Methylocaldum szegediense: one gene and its partner. Each later gene encodes a partner of the first gene's protein in a complex. Links are inferred from orthologs where the notes say so. Each region holds a gene or a part of one and is shown on either strand. Other genes may lie near its edges. The genes, in order: yajC and QEN43_RS02150.

Region 1 (14,762 bases):
CGCGCCGCGTCTTGGACTTGGGATTTTACATCTCATTCTCGGGGATCGTGACTTTCCGGAGCGCTCAATCGATACAGGAGGTCGCCAAGAAAATTCCAGAAGATCGATTCCTGATCGAAACCGATTCACCTTACCTGGCCCCGGTGCCGTTTCGAGGAAAGCCCAATTATCCATATCTCGTCAGATATGTGGCCCAGTGTATTGCGGGGTTGAGAGGAGTATCTCTCGAGCGTGTGGCGGAGCTCAGCTCGGACAATTTCTACCGGTTGTTCGCGGGCGCTCGAGCTTAGGCGCCCAGGGCGATGTCGATCGCTCGTTCGAGCGAAGACAACGGCGTGTAGAAATGAGGGGAAAAGCGAATGCCGCCGCCACGCAGAGCGCAAATCACGCCGTTCTGTTTGAGATGCTGAAAGAGTCGTTGATTTTCCTTGGAACGATGGCGAAACGTGATGATGCCGGAACGACGCTCGGGATCGCCAGGCGACAGAAGCTGGAGTAACGGTTGATTCATGATCGCCTCGGCCAGATAAGTGGTGCGTTCCAACAGCGAAGTTTCTATGGTTTCCATGCCGGTCTCCAAGATTAACGAGAGGCTGGCTGACAACGCGTGTATTCCCAGCATGTTGGGGCTGCCGCACTCAAAGCGCCGAGCATTCCTTGCCGGAATCCAGGATCGAGTGTCGTAATCGCCGGCGTTTTCGACCATATGCCAGCCGTACTGCATAAGCTTCAGTGCGTTTCTAGCGCGCGGTGAGGTGTAAAACACGGCAAGCCCTTCCGGGCCGAGCATCCACTTATGGCCATCCGCCATGACGAAGTCAGCATGATATCGCTGCACGTCAAATCGAAGCGCGCCGAGGCTCTGGATGGCATCGATGCAAAACAAAATTCCTTGGTCGCGGCAGAACCGACCGATTTTTTCCAGATCGAGTCGTAAGCCCGATGCGTATTGAACGGAGCTGATCGTGATCAGCCTTGTACGCGCGTCGACCAATTCAAACAAGGCGTCCTCAGGCGTAGACCCCGCGGCAAGGTTCGCTTCCCTGAACGCCACGCCCCGGCTGCTCAGCGCTTGCCAGGGAATTCGATTTGACGGGAACTCCTCGCTGCTGGAAACGATATTGTCGCCTTCCCGCCATTCCAGACCGAAAGCCACGAGTGAAATAGCCTCGGAGGTGTTCTTGACCAAAGCGATATCGTCCGAGGACGGTGCATTGAGTAGGTCGCGTAGTTGTTCCCGTAAAATGCTTTCCCGTCTTACCCAATCCGGATAACGAGCGGCGCCGTATCGGACGTTTTCCTCAGCAAACCGGGTGACCGCCTGGGCGGTGCGCAGCGGCCACGGCGCCACGGCCGCATGGTTCAAATAGATGAGGTCCGAGGATAACGGGAATTCGGGATGCACGTGTGGGTACCGACGGGAAGAAAGCGTATATTAGAGCGAAACGGTGAGTCCGCTCGTCGATAGGAAATAGATCAGCGCCAAGGAGCCGAATAGTATTCGATACCAAGCAAATGCCTTGAAACTATGCCGCGAGACAAATGCAAGCAAGGCGCGAACGACCAGCCAGGCGCTAAAAAAAGCGGCGATGAAGCCGATTGCCAGTATTTGGATGTCCTCGGGCCTCATGATATTCAGATTCTTGTACAAATCGTAGCTCGTGGCGGCGAACATTGTCGGAATAGCAAGGAAGAACGAAAACTCGGTCGCAGCGGACCGGGACATCCCGCTCAATAAGCCGCCCATGATGGTTGCACCAGCCCGTGATACGCCGGGAAACAGCGCGAGACTCTGAGCGAAGCCGACCTTGAGTGCCACATGCCACGTCAGATCATCGATGTCTTCGACGCGGTGAGCCCGGCGCCGACTTTCTATCGCCAGTATCGCAAGGCCGCCTACGATCAGCGCCCCTGCAACGGTAATCGGATTGAAAAGCTGTGCTTTGATGGTCTTATGAAGAAGAAGGCCGAGCACAGCGGCCGGAAGGAAACCGATCAGGACATTGATTGTAAACCGCAAGGCAGCCGGATCGGAGAACAGAGACCCTATTACGCGGTAGATACGCTTTCGATAATGCCAAACGATCGCGCAAATCGCGCCGAGCTGAATAAATATGTCAAACGTTTTCGCGCGTTCGCCGGTGAAAGACAATAGATCGTTGGCGATGATCAAATGGCCGGTACTGGAGATGGGAAGAAATTCGGTTGCTCCCTCCAGAATGCCGAGTACGATTGCTTTCAAATATAGGGGAAGGTCCATATATTTCCTTGGTTGATGCCGATTTAAAGATTACAGCATGCGTTGTACGCCCAGTTCAACGACGCGATCCGGTGGAATTCGAAAGAAACCGATAGTACTGCGGGTATTGCGGAACATGCCGATGAACAGCCTCAATTGCCAAAGAGGCATTTTCGGGGTTGGACCCGGGATAATGGTTTCGCGGCTGAGGAAAAAGGTCGTATCGGAGATGTCGATGTCAAACTCTCGGCTGGCGGATTTCAGGGCTCGCGGGATATTCGGCGCCTCCATAAAACCATAGTGGAGATTGATTCTAAAAAAGCCCGCACCGAGTCGACGGATTTCACGACGTTTCTCGGGGGCGACTCGGGGAGTATTTTCCGTGGTGACGGTCATGAGAACGACGGTTTCGTGCAATACCTTATTGTGCTTCAAGTTATGCAACAAGGCCGGGGGAATATCGTCTCGGCTACTGGTCATGAACACGGCGGTACCCGCTACACGCAGGGGAGGATTGCTGGTGATCTCGGCCAAGAAGTGATCGACGTCTACCGAGCCTTCCCGCAAGTTCTCCCGAAGCAGATCGCGGCCGCGTTTCCATGTTGATAGAAACGTGAAGGCGATAAGTCCGATGACTAACGAAAGCCAGCCGCCTTCGAAGATTTTTGTCGCGTTGCCTATCAGGAACACCGAATCGACGGTAATAAATCCGACGGCTGCCAAACCGCTCACGATAGGATTCCATTTCCACAAGCTGTACACTACGACGAGCGCCAAAATCGTGTCGACGGCCATGATTCCCGTTACTGCGACGCCGTACGCGGCCGCCAAATTGGATGAGGATTGAAACCCGAGAACCAGGATGACGGTGGCAACCATCAATGCCCAGTTGGTCCAGGGAATATAAATCTGGCCGTTTTCCTCTTCGGACGTGTAGTGAGTGCCGAGCCGCGGGCAAAAACCGAGCTGGATGGCCTGGGAGGTGAGCGCAAAAGTAGCCGAGATGATTGCCTGGGAAGCGACAATCGTGGCTATAGTGGCGATCACGATCATGAACGCGAGCATTCCCTCAGGCACCAGCAAATAGAACGGGTTCTGGATCGCGGAAGGATTCTGGATCAGAAGAGCGCCTTGGCCGAAGTAGTTGAGCATAAGTGCAGGCAGGACGAACAGAAACCATGTCTTGCGGATGGACTCCCGACCGAAATGTCCCATATCGGCATACAGTACCTCTCCGCCGGTTACGGCCAGGACGACGGCGCCTAAAACATATACGGATGGCCAGCCGTGTGCCGAGAGAAAATAAATGGCGTGCGCCGGGTTCGCAGCGGCCAACACCTCAGGAGCTTTTAGCAAGCTCAGCGTGCCAAACGCCCCAATAGCGAAGAACCAAACGCCCATGACCAGCCTGAATAGTGCCCCGCCGCCGGCTGTCCCTTTGCGCTGGAAGGCGAAAAGCCCTATGAGGATGGCGAGTGATAGCGGAACGATGTAAGAACGAAGTTCTGGTTGTAGGACTTCGAGCCCCTCGACTGCGCTCAAGACCGAGATAGCCGGCGTGATCATGCCATCACCGTAAAATAGCGACGCGCCGACCAGCCCCACCCCAATCAACAGACGCCGTAAGCGAGGGCCGATTTCTGCCTTTTGCTGGATAAGCGTTATCAGAGCCATGACACCGCCTTCGCCTTTGTTATGCGCTCGCATGATGACGATGGCGTATTTCAGCGAAATGACGATCAGAAGTGCCCAAAAAATAAGTGACAAGACGCCGAGTATGTTCTCCGGGGTTGGCTCCAGCACAAAAACGCCGGCGAAGCATTGTTTAAGCGCATAGAGCGGACTCGTACCGATATTGCCGAATACAATGCCCAGCGCCCCAAGTATCAAGCTTTTTTGCGCGTGTGATGGGTACGGGGCCAGAGTTACCGAATTCATGAACATTCTCCGTCGCCGACGCGAAAAGAGCGGGCGCAGCGTTCACGGCGTTGTGTGATGATCGGCTTGTCGATCCGTGCAAGAAGTGTCCTCGGGTAACCGGAACGCTTGTCGCGATCTGTCGGGACGCTATCTTGGCGATGCTTGTATGGGAGGGTGTCGCGGACGGTTGACAAGCGCATTTGATCCGATTGGCTCAGGCTTGACATTTCTAAGCAGCTACCGAATTTAAGGAAAAGAGTTTCCGCGATTCGGGATACCGCTCTCCGCTTGGATGTCCATATCCCGGCTTCCTTCCGCTTCGGGAAAGCAGACTCACGAGAATTCAGATCAGGCCGTGCCGGATGGGCCGGCTGTCAAAGGATCGCTGCTCAACGGGTTTGGGCATGCCTTGGCGCCATCCAATCGAGTTTTAGAGCATATGGGACAAAAGCCGTGATGCAACGCTCGACAACATTAAAAAATGCTGAAATCTCGCTCGCCCACAAGTATTGGGCAGCACAGAGCGATGTTACCCGAGGCTTGGCGTTTACAGAACAGTTCGAGAGCAACAACCGGTGAATAGCAATTTTCTACCGGAGAAATATTTCGGTTTGACTCGAATTCAATTTAGCGTTGTGCGGTGGGCGACCCCGCTACGTCTAGCTACGCCTTTCGAAGAGCGCCTAACGGCTGGGCGAGGGCGCGAGTGCGTATCTGCAACATATCCTTTTTGCTTGAAAAACCAGCGTTGAATCATTAAGCTTCCACGGTTTTACAACAAAGAGCGCTCGATGTTTCGTCGTCTTCCGGTCGTCGGAAGCTGGAAGATCGGCAGCATTCGAGGGTGAATATTCTTTCCGGCATTTCGGAAACTGAAACAGCGGAGGTGGGTGAATTCGCGCCGTTCGTGTGCATACCGGAGGCGGCCAGAGTGCTAGGAAGGAATAAATTTTATTGGGCGCGCAAGATGTAACGGATAAGGGCAATGGTGCGTTCACCGGGGACACGGCGGTGCCCATGTTGGGTGGTCGGATGCGATCTGGCTAGAGTGGGCCATTCGGAGCGGGGCGGTGATACAGGGAGTCCAATCAGGGGGTGGCTGCGAGTTTTAGGAAAGGGCTCGATCATAGGCTACAACGATTTTGACGCATGGATAAGGCCGTGGGACCGCACGGACAGAGCCATTTAAATGTTATCGGCACGCAATTAGATGCGGTGCTGGATCTGGCCAATGTCGCATCGTTGTCGAATGCGGTGATTGCCTACGAGCCGGTTCGGGCGATTGGAACCGGGAACGCCACAGCAGTTGGGCACATAATTGAATACCGGTGCTTGCGGTGGAAAATCGCGGAGCGGGAACCCGAAACCTCCGCTTCAGTCCGAGATTTTTACGGCGGCAGCGTCAAGCCCGAAAAGGCCCGGTCCCTGTTTGATATGCCCGACGTGGACGGTGGATCAATTGGTGAAGCATCCCTGGACGCCAAGTCCTTTCTCTCGATATGCCATTCGGTTTAGGTGAGTTTTATGTATCAGGCATTGACAATTATTCATGTCTTGGTCGCCTTGGCGATCATCGGATTAGTCCTTCTTCAGCAAGGTCGGGGCGCCGACGCTGGAGCAGGATTTGGGGGCGGGGCGTCCAGCAGTTTGTTCGGCGCCCGTGGTGCGGCCTCTTTTCTCTCCCGTACGACTGCGATATTGGCCACTCTGTTTTTCATGACGAGTTTAAGTCTTGCGTATCTGGCGGATAAACAAGATAATAAACAGGTTGATATCATAGATGGTCCCAGTGTGGACCCGTCTCGACGCGATCTTCCGCAGGTAGCGGAAGAGCCGCCAGCAACTGACAAGGCCGATTTGCCCGAGAGTGCCGATGCGCCTCAGTCGCCGGAGCCAGCAAAATAGCCAACCTTGTTAGATCATGTTCAGCCGATGTGGTGGAATTGGTAGACACGCCATCTTGAGGGGGTGGTGACGCAAGTCGTGTCGGTTCAAGTCCGACCATCGGCACCAATTCTTGATTCGAGACGGCCTGTCTATTTTGCATAGTCAGGCCGTTTTGCTTCCCAGCGCCTAAAAATTCGATGCAGTTTCATGTACGCAGCACTGACGGGAGGGCTCGACGGGGCGAGCTCATCTTTTCGCGAGGACGGGTACAAACGCCGGCATTCATGCCTGTAGGCACCTACGGTACCGTCAAGGCAATGACGCCCGAGGAACTTAAGGAAATCGGTGCTGAAATCGTTCTCGGAAACACCTTTCACCTGATGTTGCGCCCGGGTACGCAAGTGATTCGCTACCACGGTGGTTTGCATGAGTTCATGCATTGGGAGCGTCCGATTCTGACCGACTCCGGCGGATTTCAGGTTTTCAGTTTGGGTGCCATGCGCAAGATCACCGATGCCGGCGTTCAGTTCCGTTCTCCGGTGGACGGCAGCATTACGTTTCTAGGACCAGAAGAATCTATGGCCGTCCAGCGGGATTTGGGTTCGGATATCGTGATGGTTTTCGACGAGTGCACGCCATATCCGGCGAGTTACGAGCAAGCCGCCGATTCGATGCGGCTGTCTTTGCGTTGGGCGGAGCGGAGCAAAGAAGCGCATGCAGACAATCCGTCGGCATTGTTTGGCATCGTGCAAGGCAGCGTTTACGAAGAGCTCCGGCTCGAATCGATCGAGGGACTCAAGCGGATTGGGTTCGACGGCTATGCGATCGGAGGTCTTTCGGTGGGCGAGCCAAAAGAAGATCGGGCGCGTGTCTTGAACGCACTGTTGCCTCACATGCCCGCCGAAAAGCCTCGCTATTTGATGGGTGTCGGTACGCCCGAGGACATCGTCGAGGCCGTGCAGCTCGGCATCGACATGTTCGACTGCGTTTTGCCGACGCGCAACGCCCGCAATGGTCACTTGTTCACGCGCTACGGCACAATCCGTATCCGCAACAGTTGCTATCAGAACGATATCCGCCCGTTGGACGAGGAATGTCGTTGCTATACCTGTCGGAATTACAGCCGTGCCTATCTTCGGCATTTGGACAAGTGTGGCGAAATTCTCGGATCCCGGTTGAATACGATACACAACCTTTATTATTACCAAGAGCTTATGGCCGGGCTTAGGGAAGCGATCGGGCAGAATCGTCTGAGCGAATTCGTGGCTTGGTTTTACGAGCAGCGAGGAAAAGGCGATGTGTGAAGTTTTGTGTAATAATGCCGCGTTTTTAAAAAGATAAACAAGGATCCATTATGAGTTTCTTGATTTCCGATGCATTTGCTCAAGCCGCGCCGGCTCAGCAAGAGCCGGGATTGGCCGGTCTCATCTTACCGCTCGCTATTTTGCTGGTCTTCTTTTTCTTATTTGTTCTCCCCCAGCAACGCCGGGCCAAAGAACAGAAGAAAATGATCGAGTCTTTGACCAAAGGGAGCGAGGTCGTCACCAATGGTGGGCTGCTCGGTAGAATAGCGGATTTGGACGAAAATTTCGTTCAATTGGAAGTTGCTGATAACGTTTATGTTTACGTCCAGCGTCATGCGATTGCGGCACTCATGCCGAAGGGTACTTATAAGGCAAAGAAAAAAGCCGAAAACAAAGGCTAAGCAATAATCAAACGGCGGATGCCCCGTCCCCAAGGGTATCGCGCCTTACAGGCAGCTATTATGCGAAACAGCTTTCCACTTTGGAAAAATCTTCTGATTATCGGGATATTGGTGCTGGCGTCGATTTACTCGCTGCCCAATTTTTTCGGCGAAGATCCCTCCGTGCAGCTTTCACCTCTGCGAAGCGCCAAACTCGACGATGCCACTCGCGTTCAAGTCGAAAAATTGCTGAGCGACGCCGGGTTAAAACCGAAGTCGCTCGAGTTGTCCGAAAAGCGACTTCTGGTGCGTTTCACCGAAACCGAAACCCAACTCAAGGCGGCCGACCTGTTAAGCGAATCGCTGGGCACGAACTATACGGTAGCACTCAACTTGGCACCGGCCACGCCCGCTTGGTTGAGGGCGATCAATGCCCAACCCATGTATCTGGGTTTGGATCTTCGGGGTGGCGTGCACTTTTTGATGCAGGTGGACACCGAGGCGGCCATCCGACAGGCGGAAGAGCGTTACGCCGAAGACATTCGTTCGCTTTTGCGGGAAAGCAAGATCCGTTACCTGTCCGTGGACAGGGGTAACCGGGTTATCGAGGTGAAGTTCCAGGACGGGGATACCTTGGCCCAGGCCAGGGATGTCATTCGGCGAGAGCTTCGCGGTCTGGATATCAGCGTGGAAGGAAACGCGATTCGGGCCACGATGTCCGAAACCGAGCGACGGGAGACTCGCCGGCTGGCTGTGGCGCAGAATATCACGACCCTTCGGAACCGCATCAACGAATTGGGTGTCGCCGAGCCGGTGATTCAGCAGCAAGGCGAAGACCGTATCGTGGTACAGCTTCCGGGCGTCCAGGATACCGCTCGTGCCAAAGAGATTCTGGGAGCCACCGCGACGCTCGAATTTCGCTTGGTGGACACCGAGCACAGCGTTCAGGGTTTGGAAGAGGGCAGGACGCCACTGGGGAGCAGGCTCTATTACGATCGAAGCGGCAGGCCGATCTTGTTGCAGCGCAAGATCATCGTGACCGGCGATCAGATTGTGGATGCTTCCTCGGGTCTCGATTCCCAATCCGGTTCGCCGGCGGTTTTCGTGACGTTGAACAGCATAGGCGCCCGTAAAATGGCCGATGTCACGCGAGACAATATCGGCAAGCCGATGGCGGTCGTGTACATCGAAACCAAGACGGAAACCAAGGAAGTCGAAGGTCGAAAAGTGACCACCAAGAAGAAAATCGAGGAGGTCATCAACGTCGCGACGATTCGCGACCGTTTCAGCAAACGTTTCCAGATCACCGGACTCGACAGCACCGACGAAGCGCGCAATTTGGCGTTGCTGCTGCGCGCCGGTGCTTTGGCGGCACCGGTGGACATCATCGAGGAACGTACCGTAGGCCCCAGTTTGGGTAAAGAGAATATCGAGCAGGGCACCCGTTCCTTCATTATCGGCTTTGTCCTGATCGCGATCGTGATGATTCTTTACTACAAGGTCTTCGGGATCATCGCGAATATCACGCTGATTTTCAATGTGGCTTTGATCCTGTCGATTCTGTCAGTTTTGCAGGCGACGCTGACCTTGCCGGGGATCGCCGGCATCACGCTGACGATAGGTATGGCCGTCGATGCCAACGTACTCATTTACGAGCGCATCAAGGAAGAACTGCGTAACGGCAATTCCATTCAGTCCAGCATTTACGCCGGATTCGAGCGTGCGTTCGCAACCATTTTCGACTCCAATCTCACGACGCTCGTGGCGGCAGTCATGCTGTTCGCCATCGGCTCCGGTCCCGTGAAAGGGTTCGCCGTAACCCTGACGATAGGGATCTTGACCTCCATGTTCACTGCGGTGATGTGTACGCGGATGTTGGTCAATTTCGTCTACGGCCAGAGGCGCGTCGCCAAATTGTGGATCTGAGCCGGATTCGAAGAATTTCAGGAGATATGATCAGTGGCCGATACTAAAATTCGGGGTTATAAAATCGACTTCATGCGTTGGAGCTGGCCGGCGGTTGTTCTGTCCGCTGTGCTCAGCGTGGTGTCGCTCGTTTCACTGGGGTGGCAAGGACTTAACTTCGCCATCGACTTTACCGGAGGCACGATTATCGAGGTCGCTTATCAGGAGCCCGCGGATCTCGAAGAGGTGCGCCAGCAGTTGAAAGACGCCGGTTTCGCCAATCCGATCGTGCAGCATTTCGGAACCACCCGAGAAGTCCTAATCCGTCTTTCCCCACAGGAGGACATGACAAATACCGACCTGAGGACTCGGGTTATGGATGCCTTGAGAAAGGATCCCGCCGTTCAAGTCGAACTCCACCGTATCGAGTTCGTCGGCCCCCAAGTTGGAGAAGACTTGGCGGAAAGCGGCGTGGTTGCCTTGCTGCTGGCGGTACTCGGGATTCTGGCCTATGTCGCATGGCGTTTCGAGTATCGTTTTTCGTTCGGTGCCATCGTCGCCAGCGTGCACGACATCGTTTTGATCCTCGGGGTGTTTTCCGTTTTTCAGTTAGAGTTCGACCTGAGCGTGCTGGCCGCCGTTCTCGCGATCCTGGGTTACTCGATCAACGATACCATCGTGATCTTCGATCGAATTCGCGAAAATTTCCGGAAGATCCGACGCGGCGAGGTTTTGGACATCATCAACCTATCCATCAACGAAACGCTGAGCCGTACTTTGATGACCTCTTTTCTGACCTTGTTGGTCTGTATCGCGATGGCCATCTGGGGCGGAGAAGTCCTTCGGAACTTCTCTCTGGCCTTGATCGTCGGCATCGTGGTGGGTACCTATTCGTCGATCTACGTCGCGAGTGCATTGGCCTATTGGTTGGGGGTCAGCCGCGCCGACCTTCTGCTGCCTGAGAAGGAGGGGGCAACCGATAACCGTCCCTGATCGCATCCGGATTCGATCGGATCGGAAAGGCCGCTTCGAGCGGCCTTTTTTCGTCGGCAACTTTCCCAAGTTGGCTCAGATCAAATGGAGGACAGTCCCGAACGCGACTCCTCATGAGGGAAGGGCTAGCCATCGAGCAAATGGCCGCCAGATTGAAGGTCCACGTTCATACCCTGGCCGATCGCATAGGCGAGCGAAACTTGATGCTGCCGGAAGCCTTGCGCGCCGCCGAGCGCTACATCGCGGAGCAATGGGAGGCTCAAGGGTATGCGGTAAACCGCCTCGCCTACGAGGTGCGGGGGATAGAATGCGCCAATCTGGAGATAACACGGCAGGGAAACCGTCGTGCCGATGAGATTATTTTGATCGGAGCTCACTACGATACGGTATTTGGGAGTCCCGGCGCGGACGACAACGCCAGCGGCGTCGCGGCGTTATTGGAGTTGTCACGCCTGTTCATGAGCGCCGCGCAGAAAAGGACCGTCCGTTTTGTGGCCTTCGTGAACGAGGAAGCGCCGTTTTTCGGCGGACGATACATGGGCAGTCTGATTTATGCCAAAGCCGCCAAACAGCGCGGCGATCAGATACGCTTCATGGTTTCGCTCGAAATGCTGGGCTGTTATTACGATACGCCCAACAGCCAGAGCTATCCGGTTCTGCTCAAATACGCTTACCCCGACCGCGGCAATTTCATTGCCTTCGTGTCTAACCGGCGTTCTCGGAACGACTTGCTGCGCCTCGTCCGAGCCTTCCGCCGCCATTCGGGTTTTCCGGTTGAGTATCTCGCTGCGCCGTTCTTCGTGCCCGGAGTCGCGCTCAGCGACCATTTTTCATTCTGGAGGCAGGGGTATTCAGCGATCATGGTGACGGATACCGCGTTTTATCGAAACCCCTGGTATCACACGGCCGACGACCGGCCAGATAGACTTCAGTACGAATCCTTCGCGGCGGTCGTCCTAGGTTTGTATTCGGCGTTGCTGGATTGCGCGAACGATGCGTTCTGAGGCTGCACGATCATGTCCAAATCCGCTCGATCGGAAAATCGATACGCATCACCTAGCGACCTGGTCGCCGCGCTGGGCGGCCGTTTTTCGGCCGAACTGGAAATCGATGTATCAGAGCGGGGCGACGGCGAACTTTTCAAATGGTTTCTTGCGGCCGTTTTGTTTGGGGCGCGTATTTCCGAGAGGATTGCGGCGCGTACCTACCGGACCTTTGCCAAAAGAAAGCTGACGACGCCCGAAGCCATCATAGCGTGCGGTTGGGACGGCTTGGTGGCGGTCCTGGACGAAGGCGGGTACACCCGTTATGACTTCAAGACCGCGACGAAACTGTTGAACCTGTCGCAGTCTTTGCTTGAAGAGTACGGGGGCAGTCTCAATCGACTACATGCGAAAGCCGAATCCGCCGAGGACCTGGAACAAAGATTGATGGCCTTGGCGAAAGGCATCGGGCCGACGACAGTCACTATTTTCTTGCGGGAATTGCGCGGCATATGGCCCAAGGCGACACCGCGTCTGTCCGATCTGGCTATAGACGGAGCCAAAGCGCTGGGTTTTTTGCCCGACGAGCAGTGTGAGAACCGTTTAGCGGCAGCACGACTGCAGGCGCTTTGGGCAAGGGCTGGCGGGGCACCTTCCGAATTCCCGGATTTCGAAACGGCATTGGTCAGGCACGGCCTGTCGCTGCGACGGGCGAAGACGCATGCCGGCAAATCGGCCGGTTGATCACGCATAGCCCGTTTGGCTTTGCCCCGCGGAGTGAATTCTGGGCATTGTTTCGAGCGAATGACGGGAGCTCGATTCCGCGAGCGGAGCGGCGCGTTAGGTCGAAGGCAGGAACCGCTCGCTAAAGATGTGCTCATCGGAAATCCCGAAAGCGCGTGCCGTCTCCGTTGCTGCATCGATGAGCGCAGGGGGACCGCAAAGATAGAGGTCGGGAGCGGGGCCACCCTGTTCCAGGTCGCGCCGTAAAGCATCCACGGGAGTGCCGCGAAATCCGCTCCACGTCGGTTCCGGGTGCCACACGCACAGTTCGACCTTGAGCTGCGGCAAGTGTTGGCTGAGTTCCCGAAGGGGATTCAGGCAGAATAGTTCGGCTTCGCGATTGACGCCGAAATAGAGCCTGGCCGGTTGCGGTTCCTGTAACTCGGCCATGTGGCGAAGCATGGAGAGCAACGGCGCCAAGCCGGTACCGCCGCCCACGAAATAACGTGGCCTGAGGCTTTGTGCCTGCAAGACGAAATGGCCGCTAGGGCCACGGATGTTGATGCGCTGGCCGATTTTCGCCTCCCGCTCCAGGTAAGTGGAGAACGCTCCGCCCGGTTGCAGCCGGATCAGAAATTCCAGTTCACCAGTCCAGTTGGGGGTATTGGCGATGGAGTAGGCTCGGCTGATGTCGGTGCCGGGAATTTCCAGGCTCATGTACTGACCCGGTTCGAAATCCGCAGCTTGGCTGCCGTTGCTGTCCGGCTGCAGCCGCAGTAACAGTCGCACCGTTTTTTCGGCGATGGTCTCCAGCTCGACGATTTCGGCCGGGCGACTCGCCAGTCCTTCGAAGCGGATGCGCTGGAAATCGTAAGGCGCCTTGAGCGATAAATTGCTCAGCGGGCGCGTTCGGCAAAGCAATACGTCGCCTCTAGCAGCAGCGTCCGGGGGCAGCGCCAGGGGGTTATAGCTGTCCAAGTCGTAATCGCCGTCGACACGGGTGCAGAGACACGCGCCGCAACCGCCGTCCCGGCACAGTGACGGCAGTATAATGCCTTCCTCTGCGGCGGCGGCGAGGAGATTCTGCTCAGGGCCGCAGGTGAAATTGAGCTGCTGCCCGTCGCGGGTAGTGAGTGTGATGACATGGCTGGTCATGGCTTCTCCGTTGGAAAGTCGGTCATTGAAATCACTTGAGAGTAAATCGGCGAAGCGGTGCGGTGGGCTAGGCCGCGAGCCCGTAACCCACCAATCGACCTCAAAACGCCGGTTAAGCGGAACCCGCCCTGAACCGTCGAACGGATCGCCCCGAGCGGAGCCGAGGGGCCTGTCCTGAGCCTTGTCGAAGGGCTAGCCCCCATCGATCGATTTCGTTTGGCTCTACGATCCGACGACGAATGTTCACTCGAATGCCGAATGGAATAAGCTCTCTCCTCTCAAGTATTCAAGCCGCACGCTGAAGTGCTGCCTCGATGTCGGCTTCGGCCGTGGTGATCGGTTTCAGATCGAACCGCGCCGAAAGCTGTTCCAGGAGGGCTGGCGTCAGGAATGCTGGCAGGCTCGGTCCGAGCCGGATACCGCGAATGCCGAGTGATAGTAGAGTCAAGAGTACGGCCACGGCTTTCTGTTCGAACCAGGACACCATGAGGGACAAGGGCAAGTCGTTCACCCCGCAGTTGAAAGCTTGCGCCAGGGCACTCGCGATTTGAATGGCGGAGTAGGCGTCGTTACATTGGCCGAGGTCCAGGAGACGCGGGATGCCGCCGATAGTGCCGAACTCGTTCCGATTGAAGCGGTACTTGCCACAGCCTAGGGTGAGCACGACACTGTCCTCGGGTACGCGGTTCGCCAGATCGGTGTAGTAATTGCGCCCGGGCGCCGCGCCGTCGCATCCGCCGATCAGGAAAAAGTGACGGATGGCGCCGGTTTTGACAGCATCCACGACTTTGTCGGCAACGCCGAGCACCGCGTTGCGGGCGAATCCCACGGTGACGGTTTGTTCCGGGCCATCTTCCTGGAAACCTGGGAGAGCCAGCGCCGCTTGAATGACCGGCGAGAAGTCGCCGTTGGCGATATGGCGTACACCTGGCCAGCCTACAGGTCCTGTGGTGAAGAGGCGTGACCGGTAGCGAGGATGGGGTTCGATCAGGCAATTGGAGGTCATCAGGATCGCGCCCGGAAATTCGGCGAATTCGTGGGTCTGGTCCTGCCAGGCACCGCCGTAATTGCCGACCAAATGCGGATAAGCACGCAGTTTGGGATAACCGTGGGCCGGCAGCAGTTCGCCATGGGTGTAGACGTTGATGCCCCTGCCTTTAGTTTGTTCCAGTAGGGCCGCCAAATCCTTCAGATCATGGCCGCTGACCAGGATCGCCTTACCTTTGACCGGAGTCGTCCGCACGGCGGTCGGTTCGGGGTGGCCGAAGCTGCC
Region 2 (15,723 bases), 3.9 Mb from region 1 along the record:
CTGGCGACGTCAGGTTTGCCAGGCGCCGACACCGCTCATGCGCAGAGTATGCACGTGCGGTTTCCAGCGTTTGCTTGAGGCGGTGGAATTCGGGTTGGAAGCGACCGGGAATGGCTTCCAGATCATACCAAGTCAACAGTTCGTTGCAGGTATCGTGCTGAGCCCCGACGAACCAGGTATCGTCCGGAATGGCAATACCTTTCTGCCGAAGTAGCTCGCGCACCTCGGGACGATTCGCCATCGCGGCTGCTACCCGTGCGTTAGGACCGCCTCGTTTTCCACCGCAGGCACCGCAGTCGTGGGCCGCTTCGTGTGGATTGTTCAAGCTGGTTGAGCCATGGCCGACCCAAACGACTATAGGTGCGAAGCCGGAGGTCAGGCCGATCGAACGCAACAAGGCGAAGATGCGATCGGCTTGTTCTTCATCCGTAAATCCGAGCTGGGGATGTTCGTGGCTCTTGGACTTGGAGGAAGCGGTGATCTCGGGATATGTGGGTACGGTGGGCAACAGCTTATTAAAAAGCCTTCCGACCAGTTTCTTGAAAGCGTAGGGCGCCCATACGATGCCGGACAGTACCGCCATCATGAAAGGGGCGAGCAGATCGGTCAGCACAGCCGAAGACAGAAGATTGCGCCGCAGCTCGGAGTGAAAAATCTGTTCGAAGCGGTGCAGAAGATGGCGTGTCCGATCGCCATGCCGGGAGATGCTCTCGTAGCTCGGGCGGACCGCTTCTCTCACCTCGTGATTGGGCGTCACCACCACGGGGCAAAGGGGAATGGGCTTTTCATCGTGCAAGCCGCGCCAGTACATGGCGATACCGAAGAAACCGGCGGTTCCCAGTGTTTCGATACTGGGATCGAGTTCTTCCAGATGGCGGCGGAACGCTTCTTCTCGCTCGTCCATGCAGAAAACGACCTGTGCCGTCGGACGTTTGTCTTGTGGCTTCGAAGGTTTCAGCTTGCGATTGTTAACCAGCGCGTTGAACAGTCGTTCGCGATAACGTCTCTCATACGCGGTGAGCCAGATAAAACCACGCGTGGACGAGGACAATTCGCTCGCCGCGGCGAGTAGGGCTTCACAGGACTGCAACGAAAGCGAACCGACGTCATGACCCGAAAGGCCCAGATGCTGAGCCAAGCGGAACAAACGCCAGCCGCTGTCGTGAATGGTCAGCCGGTGGGGTTTCTCCGCCAGCGAGCTGTGCTTCCAGGTCGAGATCATGTCCGCAACCGACCACCAACGGTCACGATCGAAGTTTCCGGGGCGCGATTCGGCGACCAATTGCTGCGCCGCGTCCGCCAGATACTCGGGCAGATTGCCATTGAACAGAGCATGGCGCACGAGGAGTTCGGGCGGATTTCGTTCGAAATAGGCGTGCAAGGACGGCCAAGTGCCCGCGATGCCCCAGGTTTCCTGGCAAAGCCCTTCGATGACGATTCGGTCCAAGACCAATCGAATGGCGAGATAATCCATGAGCGAGGCGGGCGCTTCCCGGTTGGCCTCGTAATCGGGATGATGCTGCCGCCAATTGATCATGCCCGACCAGCCGGGAATTTCCAGAGCGATTCGCTCTAAATAGGTCTCCCAGCGATCTTCTGGAAGGCCTATCCGCACAAGTTCCGCATGAACCGCATCGACGGCGAGTTCCGGCAAAGCCGATACGACTTCCCGCCAATCCGGAAAATCGCTGAGACCGAGTGAGAAATCATAAGGCGCTGAACGACGCCATGCCGAGTACAGTCCTTCCGAGCGGTCGGCCGCATGCCAAGCCGCAAGCCCCTCGTCCAAATGGGAGGCACAAAAACGGATCAGTATCGGTCGGACCGTGTCGAGCACATCCCGTCCGGTTAACGTCAGGAGCAACCCGCGCAGCGAAATGCCGTGGCCGACGTCGGCGAAGAGTGTATCGGAGAGCGCGCGGGCCTCCGCTTTCATTTTTTGCCGCGCGAGAGTGGTACTGGACTTAGCGCCTGTGGATGATAGTCCGGATTCGCTCAACAAGCTTTCGGCTTGACGGACGGTGAGATCGGTTAAGTCTTCAGGGTGAGGTGCGGTCTGGTCCAATCCGAGAACTCGTAAGGTGGCATTCCACAACTCACGGATCAGTGTACTTTCCTGTAGCGCCTCCGAATTTCCCGTCACACGTTTGACCGAGTCCATGAGGAGGCGGCGTGCATCGGGCGGGATATCGCTTTGAAACCGGTCGAGTACCCCCATTTCCTCGATCAGCCAATTCAACTGGCTCGGCGTGACGGCGTCCACGCCGTAGACCATGGCGATGCGATAAACATCCTTCCGAAGGATCGTTCGATCGCCGACTCGAAGCAGCACTTCGTCACCTTTGAGTTGCGGTGACTCGGCGAAGGCGGCGGCCAGATCCTCATCGAGAATCCGGCCCTGGGAGTAGAACTTCCGGAATTCTTCTTCAGGCAAGTAGCCTCTGATGCCGGTCAGTTGTTCGACGGCTTCTAGGGCCTCTTGAAATGGCAGATGCTGAAAACCGTGCAGCGTATTGTGATGCACGAAGTTCATGATCGGCGCCTGTCCCGGCAAGATATGATCGAGGTGGTCCACCGCCTCCTGCAACCGCCGGCGGATGTCGGGCCTTGTAGCTTTCGATTTGGGCGATAGCACTCTAGGTTCCTCAGTAATTCTTGTCATTGAAAACCATGCTGAGTTGATTGACGGAGGCGTCTGTCAACGACACCATCGGACCTGGCATGAGTCCCAGTGCCATGATACCTGCTGCCAAAACTCCGGCGGCGACGAGCTCGTGGCTGCGCAGATCGTGGACATTTTGCATTTCCGGCCGCATTGGACCCGTAAACAGCCTGGCGGCAGTTCGGATGGCGTAGGACGCGCCTATGAGTACACCGACGCTCGCAAAGAGCATGATCCATCCGAAACTCTGAAACCCGCCGATGATGGCATGGAGTTCTGCCACGAAACCTGCCGAGCCCGGCAACCCCATGGACGCGAGTAGGGCCAGGGTCGTAAAGAAGGCGAAGCGCGGGGTCACTTGCACCAGGGAACTGTAATCCGTGATTTCCCGGGTATGGGTGCGCTCGTAGAGAAGACCGATCAATAGGAATAGCGCACCGGCAATGAGACCGTGGGCGGTCATCTGCAACACGGCGCCTAGCAACCCGGCTTGATTGAGCGCCGCAATGCCGATCAGCACGACACCCATGTGACTAATAGAGGAATAGGCGATCATGGCCTTGAGATCGGTCTGCCGCCAGGCGAGTAACGCTCCGTATACGAGGCTGACCAAGGCCAAGCCGGCGAGCAGGGGTTGGAGCGCCTGAGCCGCCTCCGGCAACATGCCGGTTGCTTTGAGCAGGCCATAGGCGCCCATTTTGAGAAGCGCGCCGGACAACAGAATACTCACCGGACTGGGCGCTTCCACATGCGCAAGAGGCAGCCAGCCGTGGATAGGAAACACCGGCATTTTTGCGCCGAACCCGATCAAAAAGCCCAGGAAAATCCAAATTTGTTGCTCACGGGGCAGGCTCCGCGCGGTGGCCAGCATAGACTCCATGGTCGTGGAGTGTTCGGAAGATGCGGTGAAAATCATCAATAGGCTCACCAGCATGAACACCGATCCACCCATGGTGTACAGGACGAAATTGAGGCTAGCCGTATGCTTGCGTTCTCCGCCCCATTGGTCGATGAGGAAAAAGAGCGGGATCAGCGTCAACTCCCAAAACACATAGAACAAAGCCCAGTCCTGGGCGAGAAAGACGCCGATCATGCCGAACTCGAGGGCCAGCAGCCAGAAATGGTATCCCTTGACCCGCGCGCTCACGCTCTCCGAGGCCAGCACCGCCACCAGACACAGGAGGGCCGACAGTACGACCATGGGCAGGGAAAAACCGTCAACCCCGAGGGCGTAGTAACTTCCTAATTCAGCGTTCCAAAGACGGCTCTCGGCAAATTGGATCGCTGAAGAGGATGTGTCGAACTGACACAGAAGCCAGATGGTCAACATCAGAACGGCAGCCGATGAACCCAAGGCCGCCGCCCGAATTAAGCGGATTTGCCGTGCAGGTAAAGCCAAAATGGCCAAGGCGCCGACAACAGGCGTCCAAAGAATCAGACTGAGGATATGCATGTTCGGATGCTCGTTTTGTCAGGCAAGGCCGCGAGTTTTGAGGCTCGATTAGCCGAATGCCTGAGTTTCCTAGTTGTTTTGACTCGATACTATAAATGAAAAATTGGGCCAAGGTAAGCTTACCATGCGATATTCGTGCAAACGGGCGTTCAAGAGCAGTGACACCTTTGTCAACAAAAAGCAACGGTTTTCCGGGCGAAACTTTCATAGGGTTGCGGGAGGTTACGCCATGCTCTAAATTGTCTTTTTGGCAAAAAGCTTGCCGATTCATCCCCCCATTCTTTCCTAGATATGACCTCGACCAAAACTCGCTTCGCTCCCAGTCCGACCGGTCTCATGCACCTCGGCAATGCCCGTACGGCATTGTTCAGTGCATTGTTTGGAGATCGTTTCTTGCTTCGTATTGAGGATACCGATAAGGAGCGGAGCCGCAGCGAGTTCGTGGAGGAACTGATCGCTGATTTGCGCTGGTTGGGTGTGAATTGGGACGAAGGTCCCAAAAATGCGGAGCCGGACGAACGATACTTTCAATCCTGCCGCGGCGCGATTTATCAGCGTTATTACGAGCAATTGGAGCAGCAGGGCCGTGCCTATTACTGTTTTTGCTCGCCCCGAGAATTGGAGATTTCGCGCAAGATTCAACTGAGTTCGGGGCAGCCGCCGCGTTACACGGGCAAGTGTTCTCATCTTACGGCGGCCGAGGTGAAACGCAAGTTCGATGAAGGGCTTCGGCCTACCTTGCGCTTTCGAGTGCCGAAAAACGAAACGGTGGAATTCGAGGATCTCGTGCGTGGACCGCAGAAATTCGCTACCGACGACATCGGCGACTTCATCATCCGCCGGGCCGACGGGAGCGCGGCGTTTTTCTTCTGTAACGCCATCGACGATGCTCTGATGGGCGTGACGCATGTGTTGCGGGGTGAAGACCATCTCGCCAACACGCCCCGGCAAATGTTGGTTCTTTCGGCGCTCGGCTTGCCGATACCGCAGTATGCCCATATTTCGCTGATTCTAGGCAATGACGGAGCGCCCCTGTCCAAGCGCAACGGCAGCCGCAGCCTGAAACAGTTGCGTGAGGAAGGTTATTTTCCGAGCGCGCTGTTGAACATGCTGGCCCGACTAGGGCATCACTATGACAGTGACGAGCTGATGGATTTCAAAGCGCTCAAGGCAAACTTCGATCTATCGCGCCTCGGCAAATCGCCTGCACGGTTTGACATCGTCCATCTGGATCATTGGCAGCAGATGGTGGTCCGATCGGCCGACGACGAGACGCTCAGGGGATGGCTGCGCAAGGAGACCGCGGCCATCGTTCCGAACGAACATCTTGCGGCATTCATCGAAATCGTGCGTAGCAATTGCGTTTTCCCGGACCAGGCCGACCGCTGGGCACGCATCTTGTTCACGGACGAGCTGCAGCTCGATCCGGATGCCGCTGAAACTGCCGCACAAGCGGGAGAATCCTATTACCTTTCGGCCATCGATGCGGCCAACGCGGCTCAAGGCGAGTTCGACGTCTTCATGCGCGAGCTGAAAGCTCGGACTGGAGTCAAAGGCAAGGCGTTGTTCATGCCGCTTCGCGCCGCCTTGACCGGGCGCCTGGACGGGCCGGAGCTCGGAACGATTTACCGCTTACTGGATCCGCACCGGCTGCATCGACGCTTGGCGGAATTTACCTACGAGTCCGAATGATGCTGAAGATCTACAACAGCCTGACCGGCCGCAAGGAAGTCTTTACCCCCATCGAACCGGGCAAGGTCCGGCTCTATGTGTGCGGGATGACCGTGTACGACTACTGCCATCTAGGGCACGCCCGCGTCATGGTGGTATTCGATATGGTCGTGCGCTATTTGCGCTATCTTGGATATGAGGTCACGTACGTTCGGAATATCACCGACATCGACGACAAGATCATTAAGCGCGCCAACGAGAATGGAGAATCCATCGCAGCGCTGACCGCCAGGTTCATCGACGCGATGCACGAAGATGAACGCGCGTTGGGTGTGCTACCACCGGATATCGAACCGCGCGCAACGGAATCCATCGACGATATGGTGGCCATGATTCAGTCCTTGATCGATCGCGGCTATGCCTATATCGGCGACAACGGCGACGTTTTCTACGCGGTGTCGAAATTTGAAGGTTACGGTCGTTTATCCGGTAAGAACATCGAAGATCTCCGGGCGGGCGAGCGGGTGGAAATCGAGGAGGCCAAGCGCGATCCCCTGGATTTCGTGCTGTGGAAGATGGCGAAGCCGGGAGAGCCGGCTTGGGATTCCCCTTGGGGCAAGGGGCGTCCCGGTTGGCACATTGAGTGTTCGGCCATGTCCACCCGTTGCCTCGGACATCACTTCGACATCCACGGTGGCGGCATGGATTTGCAATTTCCTCACCATGAAAACGAGATCGCGCAATCGGAAGGGGCGACTGGCGAAAAGTTCGTCAACGTTTGGATGCACAACGGGTTCGTGCGGGTGAACGAGGAGAAGATGTCCAAATCCTTGGGCAATTTCTTTACGGTCCGCGAGGTTCTAGCCCGTTATCGCCCGGAAGTAGTGCGGTTTTTCATTCTCAACAGCCATTACCGAAGCCCGCTCAACTACTCGGACGAAAATCTCGACGAAGCGAATGCTGCGCTGACCCGGCTTTATACCGCTCTGCGCGGAATCCGCAGCGATGTACCGGTTTCGGAAGGCGATCGAAATAAAGCGTTTATTAGCCGTTTCGAAGAGGCGATGAACGACGATTTCAATACGCCCGAAGCGATCGCCGTATTGTTCGAGCTGGCAAGAGAAGTCAATCGGGCGAGGAATGCAAGTCGAGATGAAGCGGAAAACTTAGCCGGTACGCTCAAACGACTCGGTGAAATACTCGGCCTGTTACAGACCGACCCGGAAGAATTTCTGAAGTCCGGACCTGGAGCGCTAAGGCTTCAAACAAAAACGGGTGCCGAGTTCGATGCTGAGATTATTTGGAGTGACGAGCGTATCGAGCAAAAAATTCAAGAGCGCTTAGAAGCACGCAAGAAGAAAGACTGGGCTACCGCCGATCGCATTCGGAATGAGCTCAAAGAGCAGGGCATCATACTGGAGGATACAGCCGACGGCACCACCTGGCGGCGGCTTTGACTTCAACTGAGCGTCTTGTTGCACTTAATCTTTAAGCGGACGGACAGCTTCCGTTACCTTGGATTCAAGTAACGAGGAATCATAGTCTGCCGAAAGGGACGAAATCGCGGTTTGGATCAGACATTCCAAGGGAGGAGTTGTGAAACTTGAAGCCGGCAAGATGAGGAGTATCGGGATTCGCGCAGGGTTCCTTTTGGCGATTATTGCCTTGGGAATCGTTGCGTTTCGGTCTTCCGAAGGCGCGTATGAGTCCGAAGGGCAGCCGTTTTCGGTGGAAGTCATCGCCCAGCAGGAAGACGTGGTCTGGGGATTCGATTTTCTCCCCGACAGACGGATCGTGTTCACGGAACGAGACGGGCAGTTGCGTATTCTCGATCCGAATACCCGATCGGTGCAAACCATTCAGGGGGCACCGCCTGTGGTTCAGGCCGGACAAGGCGGACTGCTGGACGTAAGGGTCCATCCCGATTTCGACAAGAACGGCTGGATTTACCTGACCTATTCTGAAAAAGTGGATGCCGGAATGACCACGGCCCTCGGCCGCGGTCGGTTGGAAGGACTCGAGCTGAAAGATTACCGGAAGCTTTTCAGCGCCTGGGAGCCCAATGGGAATAATATCCACTTCGGTTCGCGGATCGAATTCGACGGCTCAGGCCGGCTTTTCATTTCGGTCGGAGACAGGAACGAGCGGCATAAGGCGCAGGATCTACGCTACCACAACGGCAAAATTCTGCGTCTGAACGAGGACGGCAGCGTACCGCCCGACAATCCGTTTGCGAACAACCCGGACGCCAAGCCCGAGATTTGGAGCTACGGCCACCGCAATCCACAAGGGTTGGCCCGGCATCCGGTGACAGGCGAGTTGTGGGAGAGCGAATTCGGGCCCCGCGGCGGTGACGAAATTAACCTCATCCGCCCGGGAGCGAACTACGGTTGGCCGGTGATTACCTATGGCCGCGAATATTGGGGGCCGAAGATCGGGGAAGGTACTGAAAAGCCGGGAATGGAGCAGCCGGTCGCGTATTACGTACCGTCCATTTCCCCATCCGGAATCGGGTTCTATTTCGGTGACGTCTTCCCAAGATGGAAGGGTAATCTGTTCGTGGCCAATTTGAGTGGTCAGCACCTTCGTCGACTGGTGATAGACGCCAACAATAAGATCGTGAAGCAGGAAGAATTGCTGAACGATCTCGACCTGAACTTTCGTCAGGTAAGGCAGGGACCGGATGGGTTTCTTTATTTTTCGACCGACGACGGCAAAATCGCCCGCTTAGTGCCTGTTCGATAAGAACTCCGCTGTAGCAGAAAAAGTTAAAGTAAAGCACGATCCCGTTTATTTTTTTCGACGAAACCATGAAAACGCAAAATTCGGAAGACTTTTCATTCGTTGATCCCGATCCCGGACCCGGACCGTACGACGCCTTTCGTTTTTGCCCCCGTTGCGGCGGCGAATATTTGAGCATTCACGAGCAGCGTGCGATCAGATGTGGGCGCTGCGGTTTTCTGTTCTTTTTCAACACCTGCACGGCAGTGGGTGGGTTCGTATTCCACCAAAATCAGCTCATTTTGTGCGTGCGCGCCAAGGATCCGGGAAAAGGCAAACTCGACCTGCCCGGTGGGTTCGTCGATTTCGACGAAACAGTGGAAGACGCGCTGCGGCGGGAAATCGCGGAAGAGTTGAATGTCGAAGCCATCAACTATCGCTATCTGAGCAGCGCGCCGAATGATTACCTTTACGGCGGTGTGCTGTACAAAATCACGGACCTGTTCTTTGTTTGCGATGCACCGCAGATCGACACCCTGCGGGCAGCGGACGACGTGGCCGATTTTAGGCTGGTATCGCCTTACGATGTGCGGCCCGAAGAGTTTGCCTTCAACTCCACGAGACAGGCGCTCGTAAAGCTCCGAACCTGGCTGGATCGGACCTGAGAACGACCATCCTACGGTCTACGGTTACGATAGCGCAGCCAGATCAGCCGGAACGACGGTGTCAACCCGATTCCCGAATCGTGTACCCATGAGTCCAGCTCATTCGTGTCGAACCACCGGCACTCGTCGATCTCCCTGGGATCGAGCCGCAGGGTGCCGGAATGGACGACCCGATAAACCTGGATGAACTCCCATCCGGTTTCTGCGGAAGCGGGCAACTTGAACAAGAATCTAGGAGGCGAAGGGCTCTCGATTCCAAGTTCTTCTCCCAACTCCCGCAACGCGCACTCGTCGTAGCTTTCTCCCCAGTCGACATGACCGGCGGCGGAGGTATCCCAAAGCCCCGGGTTGATGTCCTTACTGTGAGAACGTTTTTGCAGCAGTATTTGTTCGAGATGATTGAACACCAGGATGTGCACGGACCGATGGCGCAAGCCTAGCCTGTGAACGTCGGCGCGCGTACGCTGACCGATGATTCGGTCGTCCTCGTCGACTTCGTAAACCCATTCGTCCTTCATTTCGTGTTTCGTGCGGGTGTGTCCGGAACCGCGGTCGGCCCGACGCTGACAGAAGATGCCTGTTGCGTCGATGCCGGAACCGATGCGACGGCATTTTCGTCCGGGGCGTAAACTTCCCAGCCTCCGCCCAGCGCTTTATAGACGGCGATCAGAGCAGTCGCCGTGGCGGTTTCGCTTTGCGCCAATTGCTCCTGATCTTGGAGCAGGCGGCGTTCGGCATCCAGGACGGTGAGGAAATCTTCGATACCGTCTTCGAAACGAAGGTGCGCGAGCTGATGAGCGTGTTCGCTCGCGGCTGCCGCGGACATCAACAAGGCGAGACGGGTGCGCTCGCGATTGTAATTGACCAGTGCGTTTTCGGTTTCTTCGAGTGCCGTCAGCACGGTTTGCTCATAATTCGCGAGTCTCGCTTCCGCGCTGGCGTCCGCTGCCTTGATGCGGGCTAGGACGCGTCCGAGATCGAGAAATGCCCAGGAGATGCGTGGTCCCACCGAGAAAGCCTCGGTACCGGAAGCGCCGAGCCCGGAAAGCGTGCGGGACTCCAAGGCGATGGTGCCGTTGAAGGTTACCCTAGGGAAAAGATCGGCCGTGGCGACGCCTATTCGGGCGGTCGCTGCAGCAAGATTACGCTCGGCGACGCGAATGTCCGGGCGGCGCCGCAGGAGCTCCGAAGGTGAACCGATCCGTATCGATTCGGGAATCTTGGGCATAGGCGCGGGCGTGGACAACTGGCTGGACAGGCTGTCCGGAAGTTGACCAGTTAGCACGCCGAGGCGATGGATGGTTTGCCGAATACGACTTTGAAGGGGCGGAATCGTCGCCAACGTGGAGTCGAGTTGGGCTTTAGCGCGCGAGGTATCCAGTTCCGTGCCTCGTCCGGCTTCCAGTCTAGCTTGGGTCAGTTCTAGAGTGGCGGCCTGGTTGTCGGCGTTTTTTTGGGCTACGTCCAGCTGATTCTGCAAACCCCGCAATTCGAAATAATTGCGGGCCACCTCCGCAATCACGCTGACCAATAGGTCGCGCAGGTCGGCTTCAGCGGCTGCGACTTCGGCGTCTCGGGCTTCGACGCTGCGCCGTATCCGGCCGAAAAAGTCAACTTCCCAGAAGGCATCGAAGCCGACGTTGAAGAGTTCGAGCTCGCGCGGTGCGTACTGTCGGCGGTTCATGGCGTCGAAACTTCGCTTCGTCGTCGTGTAATTGGCATGGCTGGTGATCGTGGGGAGGAGATCCAGCCCGGCCTCGAGATAGAGCGCACGCGCGACCCGGAGATTCGCTTCGGCTGCCTTGAGACCTCGGTTATTGCTCACCGCCTGGTCAATGAGTTCCGACAGCACCGGATCGTCGAATTGCTTCCACCATGCGATCTCGATCCCGTCCCGTTTGAATTCGGGAAGCACGGCATGGGCAAACTGTGCACCCGGGGCAGCGTCCGGTTGCCGATAGTCAGGACCGACCGCGCAGGCGGAAACCAACGCGGAAAACACGATCATGAAGGCGCGCCCCAAGGGTGCGCCAAGAGAGCGATCGTCTGGGGCTGACCGCCCGCGTTCAATGGCCGTGCAAAGTTTGGACATGGCTTGGCGAATCAGGGGTTGATATGCGGCGTAGAGGGAGTCTCGGTATCGATCGATTCCGAAGAGGGTCGTTGACGGCGTTCGACCCACTGTCGTATGACCACGTAGAACACCGGTGTCAGTAACAGCCCGAACAACGTGACCCCAAGCATACCGCTGAACACGGCGGTCCCGAGTATGCGCCGGTTTTCCGAGCCAGCGCCGGTGGATACGACCAGCGGGAAAACGCCGAGAATGAAAGCGAAGGAGGTCATCAAGATCGGCCGAAGGCGCAGGCGCGCCGCTTCGATGGCGGCTTGATAACGATCTTTGCCCCCCTCTTGGAGCTTGCGGGCGAACTCGACGATCAGAATCGCGTTCTTGCTGGCCAGTCCGACCAGGACGATGAAACCGATCTGGGTGAAGATATTGTTGTCCATGCCACGGAGCCAGACGCCGGCCATCGAGCTCAAGAGACAGGTGGGAACGATAAGAATGACGGCGAACGGCAACGACCAGCTCTCGTATTGCGCGGCCAGTGCAAGGAATACGAAAATCACGCTCAGGGGAAATATGATCTTGGCGGTATTGCCGGCCAGGATTTCCTGTAGGCTGAGTTCGGTCCATTCAAAGCCGATCGTCAGGGGAAGCTCTCGGTTCAATAGTTCTTCCATGATCGCGATGGCCTGGCCCGAACTGACACCGGGTTGGGTACTACCGTTGATTTCGGCCGATGGATACAGATTGTAATGGGTCACTTTGTCGGGACCGACGGTTTCGCGAACATCGACCAAGGTGCCGAGGGGAACCATGTCGCCGTTCAGGTTGCGAGTCTTAAGGTTGACGATATCCGAGGGTTTCAGTCTGAACATCGAGTCGGCTTGTGCCGTTACCTGGTAGGTTCTGCCGAACAGATTGAAATCGTTGACGTATAGGGAGCCGAGATAAATCTGAAGCGTCTGGAAGACGTTGCTCAGCGGTACGTCGTAAGACTTGGCCTGTGTTCGGTTTATGTCCACATAGATCTGTGGCGTGCTGGCCCGGAAGGTCGTGAATAGACCAACCAGTCCGGGCTGTTCGTTGCCTTTGGCGATGATATCGTTCGTCACGCGCTGCAATTCCTCGGGACCGACGTTGGCGCGGTCCTGGATCTGCAGCTTGAAGCCGCCCACCGAACTTAGGCCGCGGACCGGTGGTGGCGAAAACACGGCGATGTGGGCATCCTCGATCACGGAAAGCTTTTCACGCAGTTTCGCGATGATGGAGTCCGCCGAAAGCTCCGGATGTCCTGCGCGCTTTTCGAACGGCTCGAGGCGGGCGAATAGGGTGCCGGCGTTCGACTGGCGGCCTCCGGACAGAAGCGAAAATCCGGCATAGGCATTCACGTGCGCGACACCCTCGGTCTCGAGAATGATTTTGGTAGCGCGATCGATAACCGCGTCAGTACGCTCCAGCGAAGCGGCGTCCGGGAGCTGCGCGTAGAGAATGAGATAGCCCTGATCCTGTTGTGGGATGAATCCGGTCGGTACTTTGGCGAAAGCGAGAAAATTCAGGCTATTGAGCGCCACGTAAAGCACCAGGACGATGCCCGTGATGCGGATCAGCCGCGCGGTCAGCCGGGAATAGCCTTCGCCGAAGGCGCTGAAGAACCGATTGAAACCGCGGAAAAACCATCCAAAAAGGCGATCGATCAAGCGCGTGAACCAATCTCTATCCCCGTGCGCACGGTCCAGAAGGACGGCGCAGAGCGCCGGGCTGAGCGTGAGCGAATTGAACGTGGAAATGATCGTGGATACCGAGATGGTCAGGGCAAACTGCTTGTAAAACGCACCGGATACGCCGGTGATGAAGGCCGTCGGCACAAAAACCGCGACCAGGACCAGTGAAGTCGCGATGATCGGACCGACGACTTCTTCCATGGCCCGACGGGTCGCTTCCCGGGCCTTGAGGCCAAGCGCCATGTTTCGTTCCACGTTTTCGACCACGACGATGGCGTCGTCCACGACGATACCGATAGCAAGGACCAGCCCGAACAGTGAAAGCGTGTTCAGCGACAATCCCATGGCAGCCATTACCGCGAAGGTGCCGACCAGGGACACGGGTACTGCCAGCAATGGGATGATCGTGGCTCGCCAGTTCTGAAGGAACACCATGACCACGACCACGACCAGCACGATGGCCTCGAAGAGGGTCTGAACGACCGCGGCGATCGACTGCGTGACGAATACCACCGTGTCATAGACCAGGAGATAGTCAAGCCCTTCTGGAAAGCGCTGTTTGAGCCTTTCCATGGCTTCCACTACAGCCTTCTTGGTTTCGATTGCGTTGGAGCCCGGCAACTGGAAAATGGCGATGCCAACCGTCGGTATACCGTCGAGCTTGAGCGACGAGCTGTAGTCCTTGGCTCCAAGTTCGATTCTCGCGACGTCTTTGAGTCGTGTGACCTGTCCGTCCTTTCCGGTCTTGATGACGATGTCGCCGAATTGAGATTCGTCCGCCAAACGCCCCATGGTAGTCACGGTGAGCTGGAAATCGAGACCGCCGGGTGTGGGTGGCTGCCCTACTACGCCAGCGGCTACCTGGACGTTTTGTTCGCGGATGGCCTGGACCACGTCGCTCGCGGTCAGGTTGCGGGCCGCGACCTTTTCCGGGTCCAGCCAAACCCTCATGCTGTATTCCCGTTCGCCGAACAGGGTGATGTCGCCGACGCCGGGCAGCCGGGCGAGCACATCCCGGATCTGCAGCAGAGCGTAATTGCTGAGATAAACGGAATCGTAGCGGCCGTCGGGCGAAATCAAATTCACCACCAGGCTCAGATCGGGGCTGCGCTTACGTACGGTAATCCCCTGTCGGCGCACTTCTTCCGGCAGTTTCGGCTCGGCCAGAGCCAGCCGGTTCTGTACCAGTACTTGCGACTTATCGAGATCGGTTCCCGGCTTGAACGTGATGGTCAGGCGCATGACCCCTTCGTTGGTGGACTGGGACGACATGTACAACATATCTTCAACGCCGTTGATCTCCTGCTCGATGGGCGTCGCCACCGTTTCGGCCAACACCTGGGCATTCGCACCCGGGTAGGTTGCGCTGACTTGGATGGTGGGCGGCGCGATTTCAGGGTATTGCGCGATGGATAGGGAAAAGGCCGCGAGTCCGCCAACCAGAACGATGAGAATGGAAAGGACCGACGCGAAGATGGGACGGTCGATGAAAAAATGAGTGAATCTCGTCATATTCGGAGGCGTGCCTACGATGAACTGCCGTCGATTGCCGCGAGAGGGATTCGCTCCGCTTCGATTCGGGTGCCGGGACTTAGCTTGTGAACGCCTTCGATGACCACCCAGTCGTCGGGCTGCAATCCTTCCGAGATCACTCGCATCTGACCCGTTACGGTACCGGGCACGATCCGACGGTATTCGACCGAGCCGTCGTCTTTCGCAACCCAGACAAACTTCTGCCCCTGGTCGGTTCCGACGGCTCTGTCCGGAACCAGCAGACCTTGATAGGGCGCGCTTCCCGGCACGCGAAGCCTGGCGAAGAATCCGGGGCTCAAGAATTCGTTCGGATTACTGAAAACCGCTCTGGCGCGCAAAGTGCCCGTGCTGGGATCCATGCGCGGGTCGATGTAATCGATATAGCCTTCATGCGGAAAGTCGGATTCATCGATAAGGGCCAACTTCGCGGTAATGCGAGTTTCGCGGGCGCTGGTCCGCTTCCCGGCTTCCGCCAAGCGCCTGTACTTCAGGACCGCCCGTTCGTCCACGTCCACGTATACGTAAACCGGATCGACGGATACGATGATCGTCAGCAGAGTCCCGGCCCCGCCGCCGCTCACCAGGTTTCCCTGAGTGACGAACTCGCGTCCGATACGGCCGCTGATCGGTGCTCTTATTTCGGTGAATTCTAGATTCAGCCTGGCCATCTGCGCTGCCGCTTCTGCCGCCCGAACGGCGGCCGCAGCCTCGCGTTGGCCTTTGCTTCGGGCGTCGTATTCTTCTTCGGAGATGGCTTTGGCTCGCCTGAGATGTTCCGCCCGCTGTAAGTCGTTCTTAGCCAATTCGAGGCGTGCCCGAGCGCGCTCGAGTTCTCCTTCCGCACGCTTCAGTTCGGCTTGGTATGGGCGGGGATCGATGACAAACAATAGATCGCCCTTTTTTACCTTGTCGCCGGCCTTGAAGTTGACTTTGTCCAGGTAGCCGTCGATTCTCGCACGCACTTCCACGGTTTCCATCGCTTCGATTCGCCCCGTGTATTCGTCCCACTCCAAGACTTCCTTTTGCAGCGGCTGGGCGACTTTGACTTTAACTGGCGGCGCCTCGGCTTCGGCCGCGGGGGCATCCGATTGGCCGCCGCAGCCAATGAGCAGCGCGGCGAGCACAGCGAAGAGACCTAGCCATAGCGTGATGCGGCGAAACGTATTGTCGGGAAACATTAGAAATCGAGGACTAAAAATGGATGTGATAAACAGCAGCCTTCAACGCCC

The links.
Region 2: the proteins of yajC (region 1) and QEN43_RS02150 are in contact, whole or in part, in a crystal structure (PDB 2RDD), measured with the Escherichia coli proteins. The link is inferred for Methylocaldum szegediense from one-to-one orthologs.

Annotation. Positions count from the first base shown.
Region 1 is NZ_OX458333.1:4,373,360-4,388,121, forward strand. The notes cover bases 6,337-9,075. They hold yajC (preprotein translocase subunit YajC), read left to right. Parts: upstream 6,337-7,400; coding sequence 7,401-7,751; downstream 7,752-9,075. Other genes in these bases: tgt (tRNA guanosine(34) transglycosylase Tgt), read left to right, coding at 6,337-7,350; secD (protein translocase subunit SecD), read left to right, coding at 7,812-9,075. Outside these bases: QEN43_RS19130 (TatD family hydrolase), read left to right, coding at 1-290; QEN43_RS19135 (aminotransferase class V-fold PLP-dependent enzyme), read right to left, coding at 287-1,405; QEN43_RS19140 (undecaprenyl-diphosphate phosphatase), read right to left, coding at 1,436-2,260; QEN43_RS19145 (potassium transporter Kup), read right to left, coding at 2,291-4,177; QEN43_RS19150 (triose-phosphate isomerase), read left to right, coding at 5,309-5,674; preprotein translocase subunit SecG, read left to right, coding at 5,684-6,064; more of tgt, read left to right, coding at 6,244-6,336; more of secD, read left to right, coding at 9,076-9,656; protein translocase subunit SecF, read left to right, coding at 9,690-10,628; QEN43_RS19185 (M20/M25/M40 family metallo-hydrolase), read left to right, coding at 10,742-11,632; QEN43_RS19190 (HhH-GDP family DNA glycosylase), read left to right, coding at 11,645-12,355; aromatic/alkene monooxygenase hydroxylase FAD-binding subunit MmoC, read right to left, coding at 12,452-13,489; hcp (hydroxylamine reductase), read right to left, coding at 13,776-14,762. UniProt on the Escherichia coli protein: The SecYEG-SecDF-YajC-YidC holo-translocon (HTL) protein secretase/insertase is a supercomplex required for protein secretion, insertion of proteins into membranes, and assembly of membrane protein complexes.
Region 2 is NZ_OX458333.1:483,242-498,964, forward strand. The notes cover bases 11,076-14,775. They hold QEN43_RS02150 (efflux RND transporter permease subunit), read right to left. Parts: upstream 14,474-14,775; coding sequence 11,276-14,473; downstream 11,076-11,275. Other genes in these bases: QEN43_RS02145 (efflux transporter outer membrane subunit), read right to left, coding at 11,076-11,180; QEN43_RS02155 (efflux RND transporter periplasmic adaptor subunit), read right to left, coding at 14,488-14,775. Outside these bases: QEN43_RS02110 (DUF2309 domain-containing protein), read right to left, coding at 1-2,662; QEN43_RS02115 (complex I subunit 4 family protein), read right to left, coding at 2,646-4,115; gltX (glutamate--tRNA ligase), read left to right, coding at 4,407-5,807; cysS (cysteine--tRNA ligase), read left to right, coding at 5,807-7,243; QEN43_RS02130 (PQQ-dependent sugar dehydrogenase), read left to right, coding at 7,383-8,531; QEN43_RS02135 (NUDIX domain-containing protein), read left to right, coding at 8,597-9,172; QEN43_RS02140 (NUDIX hydrolase), read right to left, coding at 9,184-9,690; more of QEN43_RS02145, read right to left, coding at 9,687-11,075; more of QEN43_RS02155, read right to left, coding at 14,776-15,672.